Linked DNA regions of Lactiplantibacillus plantarum. The protein of the gene in region 1 binds, or shares a complex with, the protein of each later gene. Links are inferred from orthologs where the notes say so. Each region holds a gene or a part of one and is shown in the gene's direction. Other genes may lie near its edges. The genes, in order: trxA and arsC.

Evidence for each region.
Region 2: the proteins of trxA (region 1) and arsC are in contact, whole or in part, in an NMR structure (PDB 2IPA), measured with the Bacillus subtilis proteins. The link is inferred for Lactiplantibacillus plantarum from one-to-one orthologs.

What each region holds. Positions count from the first base shown.
Region 1 is NZ_CP039121.1:2,091,870-2,097,414, reverse strand. What follows is about bases 2,128-4,976. They hold trxA (thioredoxin), read left to right. Parts: upstream 2,128-3,320; coding sequence 3,321-3,632; downstream 3,633-4,976. Other genes in these bases: racE (glutamate racemase), read left to right, coding at 4,521-4,976; E5260_RS09830 (YslB family protein), read right to left, coding at 3,800-4,483; E5260_RS09840 (endonuclease MutS2), read left to right, coding at 2,128-3,165. In the rest of the region: Holliday junction resolvase RuvX, read left to right, coding at 1-50; E5260_RS09850 (DUF1292 domain-containing protein), read left to right, coding at 63-359; E5260_RS09845 (cell division protein ZapA), read left to right, coding at 491-742; more of E5260_RS09840, read left to right, coding at 802-2,127; more of racE, read left to right, coding at 4,977-5,342; E5260_RS09820 (XTP/dITP diphosphatase), read left to right, coding at 5,335-5,545. UniProt on the Bacillus subtilis protein: Participates in various redox reactions through the reversible oxidation of its active center dithiol to a disulfide and catalyzes dithiol-disulfide exchange reactions.
Region 2 is NZ_CP039121.1:3,182,122-3,189,149, reverse strand. The notes cover bases 1,611-4,394. They hold arsC (arsenate reductase (thioredoxin)), read left to right. Parts: upstream 1,611-2,681; coding sequence 2,682-3,107; downstream 3,108-4,394. Other genes in these bases: E5260_RS15030 (acetoacetate decarboxylase family protein), read left to right, coding at 4,319-4,394; E5260_RS15035 (SDR family NAD(P)-dependent oxidoreductase), read left to right, coding at 3,427-4,287; E5260_RS15045 (flavodoxin family protein), read right to left, coding at 1,921-2,346; E5260_RS15050 (LysR family transcriptional regulator), read left to right, coding at 1,611-1,851. Outside these bases: E5260_RS15055 (DASS family sodium-coupled anion symporter), read left to right, coding at 1-854; more of E5260_RS15050, read left to right, coding at 964-1,610; more of E5260_RS15030, read left to right, coding at 4,395-5,164; E5260_RS15025 (nitroreductase family protein), read left to right, coding at 5,192-5,845; E5260_RS15020 (PucR family transcriptional regulator), read left to right, coding at 6,014-7,028. UniProt on the Bacillus subtilis protein: Catalyzes the reduction of arsenate [As(V)] to arsenite [As(III)]. In vitro, can dephosphorylate para-nitrophenyl phosphate (pNPP).

The sequences.
Region 1 (5,545 bases):
TAATCTTGCAAAACTACTTGGATCGCCACGGCAAACTCACACAAGAATAGCGAGGAACTAACATGAGCCAAAACCAAGATCGTAAAGACAATGATGTGATCACATTAGTTGATGACGAAGGTAACGAAACCTTATTTAATATTTTGTTCACGTTTGATTCAGAAGATTTCGGTCACTCCTATATTTTATTATATCCAGCTGATGCTGCGGCCGATGATGAAGTTGATATTCAAGCCTACATCTTTAATCCTGAAGATGGCGACAATGGCGAATTACAACTGATCGAGTCGGACGACGAATGGGATATGGTTGAGCAAGTTTTGAATACCTTCTTAGCCGATGACGGTGGCATGCAATAGTCGAAAGTAGATTAAGCTCGTGGGCGCATGTCCGCGGGCTTTTTTAGAAATTATGAGACGGTTCTAACTGTCGCATAATTGTGATAACCATGCTAGAATATTAATTGTTATTGAAAGGAAGCGGGATGTTGATGACTGCTAACAAGCGCCGCTTTAAAGCGGAAATTGATGGTCGTACTTACACGATCATTGGCACGGCATCTGACCGTCACATGCAAACGGTGACGCGGATGATGAATGAGCAAGTGGCACAATTAAAAAAATTAGCCCCCGATTTGTCTGATACGGAGATTGCGACGTTGCTCGCATTCAATGCGATTTCAGATCAGGTTGACAAACAAGCTGAATTATTGAAAATGCAAACGGATGATGCCGACAAGTAATTGCATTGTCCGTTTTTTTGCGGCTTTTCGTAATTCATTGGAACTTCGGAGGGATATCAGTGAATTCCAAAGTATTGAATACGTTAGAGTACCAACAAGTAAAACAACAATTAGCACCATACTTAGTCTCGGCAACGGGCCAACAAGCACTCAATGAACTACACCCAATGACCAGCGTTGCGGATATTCAACGGGCCTTAGATGAAACCAACGACGGGGCAGAAGTGTATCGTTTAAAGGGTGGCATTCCGGTCGCTCGTTTAGCGGATATAAAACCGCATATGAAACGGTTAGCTATCGGTGCGACCCTGAATGGGAGTGAACTCGGGCAAGTTGGGCGGGTGTTACGGACAACGCGCGCAATCACGCGCTTTTTTGCCGAGTTGCTAGAAGATGCACCTGAGAATGATATTCGACACCTGTTTGATGAAGTTGCAGAATTAGTTACTTTACCAGATGTGACGAAGCGCCTCGCTACTGCCATTGAAGGTGACGGTCATATCACGGATGAGGCGTCACCAGAACTGAGCCGGATTCGGAGCAATATCCGTCGTACTGAAACGGAGATTCGTAACCAAATGGGTCATTATACCCGTGGCCATGATGCCAAGTATTTAAGCGACCCAATCATCACGATTAGAAACGACCGTTACGTTATCCCGGTCAAGGCCGAGAATCGCAGTCGGTTTGGTGGCATCGTGCATGATCAATCAGCGAGTGGGCAGACGCTCTTTATCGAACCCCAGGCTGTCATGGCGATGAATGACCGGTTACGGCAAAATCAAGTTGCGGAAAAGCAAGAAGAACAGCGTATCTTGGAGGAACTCTCCAACTTGATTGCGCCTTACCAGGACGAAATCATTAATAATGCGGCGATTCTTGGACATTTCGACTTTATCAATGCCAAGGCGCGTTATGCGCATGATATGAAGGCGACTGAACCGGCCGTTTCACCCAAAAATGAAGTCTATCTACGGCAAGCACGCCACCCCCTGATTGATCCTCGCAAAGTCGTTGCCAATGATATTAGTTTAGGTACTGATTATCAGGCGATGGTCATTACGGGGCCTAACACTGGTGGGAAGACGATTACGTTGAAGACGCTGGGATTACTACAATTGATGGCCCAGTCAGGATTATTTATTCCTGTTGAAGCCGGAAGTCGCGTTGGCGTTTATAATGAGATCTTTGCGGATATTGGTGATGAACAGTCGATCGAACAGAATTTAAGTACGTTCTCATCCCATATGGAAAATATTGAAAGTTTCTTAGCGCAGATCGACGCTCACAGTTTAGTACTCGTTGATGAATTGGGTGCCGGGACTGATCCGCAAGAAGGTGCGGCACTGGCAATCGCAATTCTGGATGCCATTGGGGCCAAGGGAACCCAAGTCGTTGCGACGACTCACTACCCAGAACTTAAGGCGTATGGGTTTAACCGACCTGATACGATCAATGCTAGTATGGAGTTTGACGAAGAAACACTCAAGCCGACGTACCGGCTATTGGTCGGGATTCCTGGTCGAAGTAATGCGCTCGATATCGCACAGCGGTTGGGCATCCCGCAAGCGATTGTTGATCAAGCTCGGTCGTTGACGGATACGGATAGTCAAGACCTCAACGCAATGATTGCGGATTTGGTGACGAAGCGCAAACAGGTTGAAGATGAACAACTGCATCTGAAAACCCAAGTGGCAGATTCTGAAAAATTGCACCGGCAGTTGAAGAGCGAATTCAATGCGTATCAACAGCGTAAAGATCAGTTGATCGAAGATGCCAAAGTGCAGGCGAACACCATTGTTGAGCAAAGTAAGACTAAGGCCGATGCTATCATTAGTGATTTGCGTAAGAAACAATTAGCGAGTGGTACGGCGACTGTCAAAGAAAACGAGTTGATTGATGCGAAGGGCGCGTTGAATGCATTGGAGCAACAGCCTAAGCTCAAGAAAAACCGTGTATTACGGCGTGCCAAAGCCCAACATGATTTTCATGAAGGTGATGACGTGCTGGTCAAATCGTATGGTCAACGTGGTGTGTTGATGCGTCAGATGGGTAAACACGAGTGGGAAGTCCAACTCGGCATCTTGAAGATGAAGATTAGTGACGGTGACTTGGAACGCGTTAAGCCAGAAGAGCCAAAACGCGCGCGTGCTACTGTTCAGAGTGCCCACGCGAGTCACGTTTCGCCGAACTTGGACCTGCGGGGTGTGCGTTATGAAGACGCGATGACTCAAGTTGATCGCTATATTGATGCTGCGTTGTTGGCCGGGTATCCTTCCGTCACAATCGTACACGGGAAGGGAACTGGTGCTCTACGAGAAGGCATTACCAACTATCTCAAGTCTAATCGGCAAGTCAAGTCGTTTCACTTTGCTGCGCCAAATCATGGCGGCAATGGTGCGACTGAGGTGCAGTTCAAATAACCAGTGACGAGTGCCAGGTGCAGATCAGTGATGACGCGAATTCATGGCTGTGCACGATATCGGCGCTTTGATTGCAGGCAAATTGTTTGTGTTCCACCCGGTTACTGGTATACTTACTATTAGTAACAGATAAAGCTTAAAGGAGGCCGATTATAATGGTCGCAGCAACTACTGATAAAACTTTTACAACGGATACGGCTTCAGGAGTAACGTTAACTGACTTCTGGGCGACATGGTGTGGTCCTTGCCGGATGCAGTCACCAGTGGTCGAACAATTAGCTGACGAGATGGGTGACAAGGTGACGTTCAATAAGATGGATGTCGACGCCAACCCTGAAACGGCCAGCAACTTTGGTATCATGAGCATTCCAACCTTATTAGTTAAGAAGGATGGCGAAGTGGTTGATACCTTAGTTGGCTACCATTCCAAGGAACAGATCCAACAAACTTTAGCTCAATATCTATAATAAGCTGGGCCATTATTTCATTAATGGTTCGCTAGCGAACGCGCCTTCTTAAGTGAACGGCGCGTTTTTTTGCGCTCTTTTTTAAGACCGGGGACAACCGTTAATAATGACTATATAAGGAAAACTATTTAACGTTGCAAAAAAGGGCGACCACGTGGCCGTCCTTTTTACTGTGCTTCTTCAGGTTGTTCGTCATCAAGTTCAACTTGAGGCCGCACGATTTCGATTGGTGTTGCGGGATCGTGATTGACGATTGGTTGATTGTGATCAATCGTAACTGAGATGCGCAGTCGCATGCGATTTTGGAACGTAATTTTAGCTTCACTCACACAGTTGGTGCGGAGCGCCGACTGCTCAGCTAGAAAGCCAGTTTCAAGCATAAAGTCTGGTGATTTGATCGTGGCGCTACGCCGAGCGACCGGCTCACCAGTCAATTCATACGTGATTAGATCATCCGTCGTTGTAATCACGACAAGGTGACCCCAGCCGGTTTGCTCAAAAAAGGTAACAAGATCATCATCACTAGCGACAGGAAACTGGCGTGCCAAGTCTTTACCCGCCCAGTAAAGGATGCCACTACTGTCATCACCCAATAACTTTGGTATTAAGGCATCTCGCAAGATTTCCACACTGAGGATGGAAGCTTTGATCGAGTTGCCCGCAAATTGAGAATAAAAGTCGTTCGTCATGATAATTCCTTTCCATGCAAAAAATCGTGGTACTCTAGCCACTGTATAATCATTATTATACCCCGTTTCCACTAATGTGTCGGTTTTTTTCAATTTATCAACGGAAACTTTACAATTTCGTCGCAATTGGTCTGGCTTGAAATCAATTTCAAAAAAGACCATAATAAAGTTTCAGAATTCAGTGAACGGAGATTTTAAAATGGCAAATGAACATGCAATTGGCTTCATGGATTCGGGGGTTGGCGGGTTGACTGTCGTCAAGCAAGCTTTGAAACAACTCCCGCGCGAAACAGTTTATTTTATTGGTGATCAGGCGCGTTTGCCATACGGTCCGCGACCAGCTGAACAAGTGCGAACTTTTTCTTTTCAGATGGCGGATTTCTTAATGGCAAAGCAGATCAAAATGCTCGTGATAGCTTGTAATACTGCGACCGCAGCGGCATTGCCGGCGTTGCGGCAGCAGTTGTCAATTCCCGTTATTGGGGTGATTGCGCCTGGTTCGCGGGCTGCGTTAAAAGCTTCTCATCGTAATCGAATCGGTGTGATTGCGACTGAGGGGACGATTCGTAGTAATGCTTATCGAGATGCTATCTTAACCAAAGATCCTACTGCGACGGTCGTTTCGCAGGCGTGCCCAAAGTTTGTGCCGTTGGTTGAATCGAATGAGTATCAATCAACGGTTGCCAAGCGGGTGGTTGCGGAAACGTTGAAACAACTAAAAAAACAAGACGTTGATACGCTTGTTTTGGGCTGCACACACTATCCATTATTGCGGCCACTTATTCAAAATGTGATGGGGCCTGGGGTGACCTTGATTGATTCTGGTGCCGAAACGGTGAACGATGTCTCGGCGGTACTCGATTACTTGGATATTGCTAACGATCGTTCTACTAAGCGTTATCCGGATGAGTACTACACGACGGGGGCGGCTGATCAATTCGAAGCAATCGCGCGGAACTGGTTGGGCCAACCGGACTTTCACGCACAACATATTGATTTAGGGAGTGAAGCGAATGACTAAACCACAAACATTGATCATTGCGACTAACAATGCCAATAAGGCGCGCGAGTTTAGCGCGATGTTGGCACCGTATGATATTACCATCAAAACGTTGGCTGATTTTCCAAATATTCCTGAAATTAAGGAGAACGGTATCACGTTTGAAGAAAATGCCACTAAAAAGGCGACGGTTGTGGTCGAAGCAACCGGATTACCGGCAATTG
Region 2 (7,028 bases), 1.1 Mb from region 1 along the record:
CATCAGGCTTGTTTTTGACCGGTTTAGCTGGCAACATGGTGGCTATTGGTTTAGCTAAGATGCAGGGAATCACGGTAACTTGGATGCAATGGTTTATGGCTGCTTGTGTCCCAGGTATTTTATCGCTACTAATTATTCCATGGGTACTATATAAAGTCTATCCCCCTGAGGTGAAACAAACGCCAGACGCGCACCGCTGGGCAACGACGCGTTTGGCCGCACTTGGAAAAATGACAGCTAGTGAAAAAATTATGTCAATTACCTTTATTTTAGCGATTGTTTTATGGTTGATCGGGACTAAAATTGGCATCGATGCGACCGAAGTAAGTTTTATTGCAGTTGTTATTTTGCTGATTACGGGCGTGTTAACGACTAACGATTTGCTCAATGAACATTTTGCTTGGAATATTTTAGTCTGGTTATCGATCATCATGATGATGTCTAAGAAGCTAATGACACTAGGCTTTTTCCCATGGTTTTCCAAAACGTTAGGTCATTTACTGAATGGTATGAACTGGATTAGCGTGCTCATTATCCTGTTTTTAGCTTATTTTTACTTACATTACATGTTTCCGAGTGTTTCAACACAGATTTCGGCGTTATATGCTGGCTTTTTATCCATCGCCATTGGTGCCGGTGTTCCCCATGTTTTAGCGGCGTTACTATTGGCATTTGCTGGTTCAATCAACTTGTCAACGACGCCGTACTCGGCCGGGCCCGCGGCATTATTGTCAAGTACAGGCTATGTGACTAGTGCGGAGTGGTGGCGATTGAGTGCAATTATTGGGGTTATTTTTAACGTCATCTGGTTAGGTGGGGGCTTGCTGTGGACCAAGTTATTAGGCTTTTGGTAAGACTAACTGAGCAATATAGATGCGGTAAGTCGTGATTGATCCTGACCACGATTTGCCGCATCTTTCGTGTTAAAATTAGGTATTAAATAGATTGAATGGGGGCGTTGACGTGAATGAACGCGATTTAAAGTACTTCTGTTCATTAGTTGAAACGGGAAATTACACGGCCACGGCGACCAAGTTTCACGTCACACAACCGGCTATTTCTGCAGCTTTACGACGATTGGAAGAAGAATACCAAGCAGTATTACTAACGCAGGCCAACCATCGGGCCCAACTAGTAACGACGGCAGCGGGGCGGACCTTGTATATTAAGTCTAAGCAACTCTTAAAAGACGTTGCGCAGATGGCACTGGAAGTTCATCACGCTAATGAGCAGCAAGTTCGGCTCGGATTTTCCAATGTTGCGGGTGGTATTTGGCTTCCCCGGGTGATAAAAAAATTTATCTCAGTTGATTTATTAGACCAGGTCACAACGACCGTTGCTGATTCAGAACAATTGTTAGTTGACTTGCGGCAAGGCAAGTTAGACGCAGCGGTTTTTTCAACTTTGGTCCCAGAACGTGCCACGGATTTACGGGTGAGCATCTTAGAGGAACATCAGATGCAGGTCTTGGCCAATGTCAATAGTCCATTAAGTCACTTAAAAACGATTCGAGCAACTGACTTACAAGGAGTGCCTATCATCGCTCGTCCTAAACACGCATTACCACGGTTAGCATTAGAACAATATTGTCAGCGCGGCCACATACAGCCTAAAATCGTCTACGAGGCAGCTACCAACGCGTTAGTCGAAGGTCTAGTTGCTCAAAACGTTGGTGTTGGGGTGGTCATTGCAGATTCCGTAGTGCTAAGTGATCAGGTTGTAGGGATTCCACTAGCTGCCCAAGAGCAATTACACTGTTACATGCAACTGGCGGTGCGGAAGTCCTTTTTGCCTAACGCTAATCAGCAGCGGTGCATTGACGTCCTACGTCAAATTAGACGGGCTAATTAGGTCTTCAGCACTAATCCAAAAATAGCGCTCGCATTGACTTTTTCAGTCAACGCGAGCGCCGTCAAATCATTATTGAGCTAACATTTTTTGAGCGAATTCCTTAACGAGTTCAATCTGCTCATCTTTGAGCTTGCCGCCAGTACTGCCGATGATTTTCATTCCTTTGCCACCCATGACTTGGTGGAAGTGGCCGATGACGGGAATGCCCTTTTCGGTGGCAATCTTTGTCAGGGCTTTGTCTGAAACCATTTCTGGTCCGCCAGAAGTTGTGAATAGGGCGATTTGTTTGATCTTAGTCGGATCAAGGTTCTTCATAAAAGCAGATGCGGTTTTGTCGGGTTTCATAAAATAAGTACCGCCGCCAAAAAAGAGTGTGTCAGCTTGTTCGACAGGTGTATCGATGGATTGTGCTGGAACACCTGCCACGCTAGCGATTTGTTCGGCAAATGCTTGTGTATTGCCATTGCGAGTTTGATAACGAATTGCTACTGTCATGGAAAAGACCTCCGATAAATTAGTTGAAATAAGACCGTTCTCGCGATGAGTAACTGCTCAGGGGGACTGGTTATAAGTTTAGAATAATATTGTAATATCAATTCTAGTATAAATCGTTTTGAAATCGATTACAAAAATATAGTGAGCGCATTCTTGAGGGTTAAGGCTAGCTTATTCGATTGCTGGAATAGTCACAGCAATCTATCGCGGTTACGCGCATGACGATGTTGTATCTTAATGGTTATTAGCGGAGCAAGCGGGATTCTTGCGGGCATAATATTGGTGATGATACGCGATTAGTGTCGTTATCGTCAGTAATTTAGGAGGACGGCGAAATGCCAAAAATATATTTTTTATGTACGGGCAATGCCTGTCGCAGTCAGATGGCAGAAGGCTTTGCACAGCAATTATTGGGACCAAACTGGCAAGTTGCTAGTGCTGGGGTGGAGACACATGGCCTGAACCCACTAGCTGTTCAAGTAATGAGCGAGGTGGGTATTGATATCAGTGACCAGGTTTCTAAATTAATCGACCTGACCTATCTTAATCAGTGTGCAGTCGTGGTGACGTTGTGTGGTGATGCACGGGATCGCTGCCCCGTCACTCCGGCAACGGTGACCAGGCTACACTGGCCATTGCCTGATCCGGCTCGCACGACTGGCAGTGTTAGTGACCAATTGCTAGTATTTCGACAGGTCCGAGATCAGATCAAAGCACGAGTGATTGATCTGGCACGGACCTTGAATGTTTCGGCAACGTAGCCGTGCACAATGAACGGTTGCAGTATTAAGAAAATAAATCCAATTATAATGATGCGCATGTAAGCTAAGAAGGGCTGGCATGCGTTTTTATTAGCTAATTAAAGTTGGAACCACACTTTAGTTAGTTATAATTGTGAACCAACACACATGTATAAAAGCTACAGTTTAATCGTCGTAAGACTAGTACTTTTATCCATTACTCAAACAAATTTAGTGGGTTAATATGAAAGCGTAGTCAAGATAAATGACCGGTCATCAGGTTAATGTTTACTGATAAGTTAATAAAATCACAATTTCATCGAGGAGGACGCAAAACATCATGAAAGATTTTAAAGATAAAGTTATGTTTATCACGGGTGCGGCCCACGGATTTGGTCAAGTTATTGCTGAAGGCGCCGCGGATCGGGGTATGAAGCTCACGATTGTTGATATCGACGAACCAGCTTTGAAGAAAACGTACCAACATATTCTCGACAAGGGTGCCGAGGTGTTGATGGTTACCGCTGACGTTACAAAGGAAGCTAGTGTCGACGATGCGGTTGAGCAGGCCATGGAAAAGTTTGGGCGGATCGACCTACTGATTAATAATGCCGGGATCGCGCTACCTGGCCGAATTTGGGAATTGCCGACTCGTGATTGGGAATGGATCATGCATATCAACTTAATGAGTCAAGTTTATGCGATGAAGCGCGTTATCCCAATTATGATTCAACAGAAGACCCATGCGGATATTCTTAACGTGGCTTCGATTGCCGGCTTAGTTGATACGCCCGGAATGCCTTCTTATCATGCTAGCAAGTTCGCTTCTGTTGGGATGACTGAAGCGACCGCCTATGACTTACAACGGGCTAATATTGATATCGACATGCACGTGATGTGCCCTGGCTTTGTTCAGACGGATCTCTATCACACTGAAAATCACCGGCCAGCGCAATACAGCGACCCAACGGACCCGTATTATCAAAGTGAAGCGTACTTAAAGGGACAACAATTTGCGAAGTATGTCATTACCAACGGGAAACCAATTGATACGATTGCCGATACCGTCTTTAAAGCCTTAGAGGATAACCGTTTCTACATTTTGACCCATCCAGAATATAATCCACTGATTGAAGACCGAGTTAAACGGATCGTGACGGATGGCGCACCAGACGTGCACATCATGGACGGTATCATGTAAGCTAATCACGCAAACAAAGGAGTGTTTTACCATGGCAAGTTTTATTGCAAGTGATCAGGATGTTAAGAACTTTTTGACAGCACCAAGCATGAATGACCAGGAAGGTATTGGGTTTGCTTATGCCACTGACGAAGCGGTGCTTAAGGCTTTAATTCCAGCACCATTAAAATTAATGGCACCGGTGGTTTGCGGTTATGTCGTTCATATGGGAAAACCGACTTTTAGTGCCCCATACCTTGAAGAAAGCCTATTTGCGTTAGTTAGCTACAAGGATAAAATGATGGGCGCTTACCCGATTAACCTCTTACTCCACGGTCCCGGGGCGGAGAGTGGTGTGATTGCAGGTCGGGAAGGTGCTGGGATTCCTAAGAAATTAGCGGATGACATCGAATTGCGCCGGAATGACAACAGTGCGACAGCCACGGTCGAACGCCATGGCAAGACATTACTGAACGTTTCGTGGACGGCCGGTGAACTGAATGATCCGTCAATTATGAAACAATTTGCGGGGCAGCTCGCGTTAGGTAAGGAAGCCGAAATGAATAGTTTCTTCTATAAATATGACATTGATCAACATGAAGATGGGACGAACCATTTCAGTAATGTCCAATTAGTTGCGACTCAATTACGGTCCTTAGCTGATCAAGTTGAACCTGGGAACCTAAGTATTCAGTTGGAGTCAACCGATGATGATCCATTTGGCGAATTGAAGGTCTTGAAGCCACTCGGTGCCGCTTGGTTCCACTTCGACACGTCAGTTATGTTCAACACACTGAAGTTGGACGAAGTTGATGCTGCGACAACAATGCCAAAGCTCTTAACGGGTCGGTATGACCGGAGTTTCTTCAATCCCAAGGCAGCGACTTACATTATTTAGGCCGATTACGAAAGCGAGGAATAGCTGATGTCAGAAGCAGTGAAAAATTTGGTGAACAATGATTTAGCAGACGTGATGTTTAACCGCCATTCAGTTCGGCAGTTTGACCCGAACGTTAAAATTGGACGTGATGAGTTACAAAAGATGATTGCGGAAGCAGCCACCGCGCCATCGGCATGTAATTTACAGTCATGGCACTTTGTCGTCGTGGATACCCCCGAGGCAAAGGCTAAGTTCAAACAAGCCGTGATGAAATTCAACTACCCACAGGTCGACAGTGCATCGGCCATCGTCTTTATTGCCGGTGACACCCAGTCGCATTATGTTTATCGCGATGTCTGGAACAAAGTTTATGAGGATGGGAATATTACGAAGGAACGCTTGGATCAGATTCTGGGAACCTTCTTACCATTATATGAAAATGCCACACCAGATTTCTTGAAATTCGATGCGACGATTGATTGTTCCGTTGTCGGGATGCAGTTGCTGCTAGTGGCACGGGCTCATGGGTATGATGCCAATGCGTTCTCCGGAATTGACTTTGAAAAGATGATTCCGACGCTGGGTCTTGATCCTAAACGATACGTGCCAGTAATGGGGATCGCAATCGGGAAAGCAGCGCAAGAACCGCTCCATACGACTCGGTACGATGCCAAAACACAGACTGATTTCTTAGCCTAATAGGTTTATGAAAAGAGCGGGATTCCCGCTCTTTTTTGTCCGAATACGGGCCTAAGAAAGCTGAGGGCCTTTCGAGTGGGGTGGTGGGTTGTCAGTAGGCCTCTTTACAAAAGCGCTTACATTATTTATGATGAAGGCGACAAGCGTGAATAAGGAGGTTACTTGAGTATGCAATTAAAGCCGTTATTGCGGCAGTTAGCCACAACGTTTGAGGTGACTGTCGATCCAACATTTACACATAATCCCGAAGTTACTCACGTCCAATTTGTTGATCCGACGGAAGTGTTAGCAAGCCACCGGTTATATTTGTCCCCCGACTCGGGTCAGCTAGTTCAACTTGCTTATAGTTGGCACGGCCATCGTCAGTCGGTCGGACTAGTAAATCTGGGAACCGGTCTGACTACGATCATTGCGGCACAAAATCAGTTATTGAAATTATTAATGACGCTTGGTCAGTGCTTACACCACGATGTTCAAATTCAAGCAGCCATCAATCAGCTCGCTATCCAAGCAATCACGGCGGATTTTGATACCACACTGGCCCAAGCAGTACACTTATTAGAGAATCCGCTGGCGATTATTGATCTGAACGGGGAGATTCTGACACGGTCGCATACGACGCAACTCAATGGGACTAGTATTCACGCTGCAGTTGAGACGAATCGAGTCGGACGCTGGCTGTTAGACCACGGATTTGCACCGGATACGCCGGATTTTTTAACGCAAGTCTATGTGGCGGAAGATCAGTTGTCGGCGGGGCCCATGCTAATTACGCCGTTAGCAAATGGCACCGAGCCGATCGGTTATTTGGTGATGCCAGCACTCAATAAACCACTGAATGATCGACAAGCACTACTGATCAATTCGATTGGTCAGGTTATCGCTGGCTCGTTAGTTAAAAATCAGATTATGCCAACAGCTGAATCGCAACGGGACCGGTTATTAAACTTATTATTGACGGAACATCAAGGGGGAACGTTTGCTGATCAGTTTGCTGAACAACACGTGCAATTACCGACAGCCATGGTGTTAATCCGCTGCGAACCACTAGCTGATCAAGCACCGATGATTTTACAGCAGCGACTACAGTACTTGATGATGCCACGATTCAAACAAGTGTTGGTTTCGACTTATCAGCAACAATGTGTGGCACTGATCCCAATTAGTCTGGTCGCATATAATC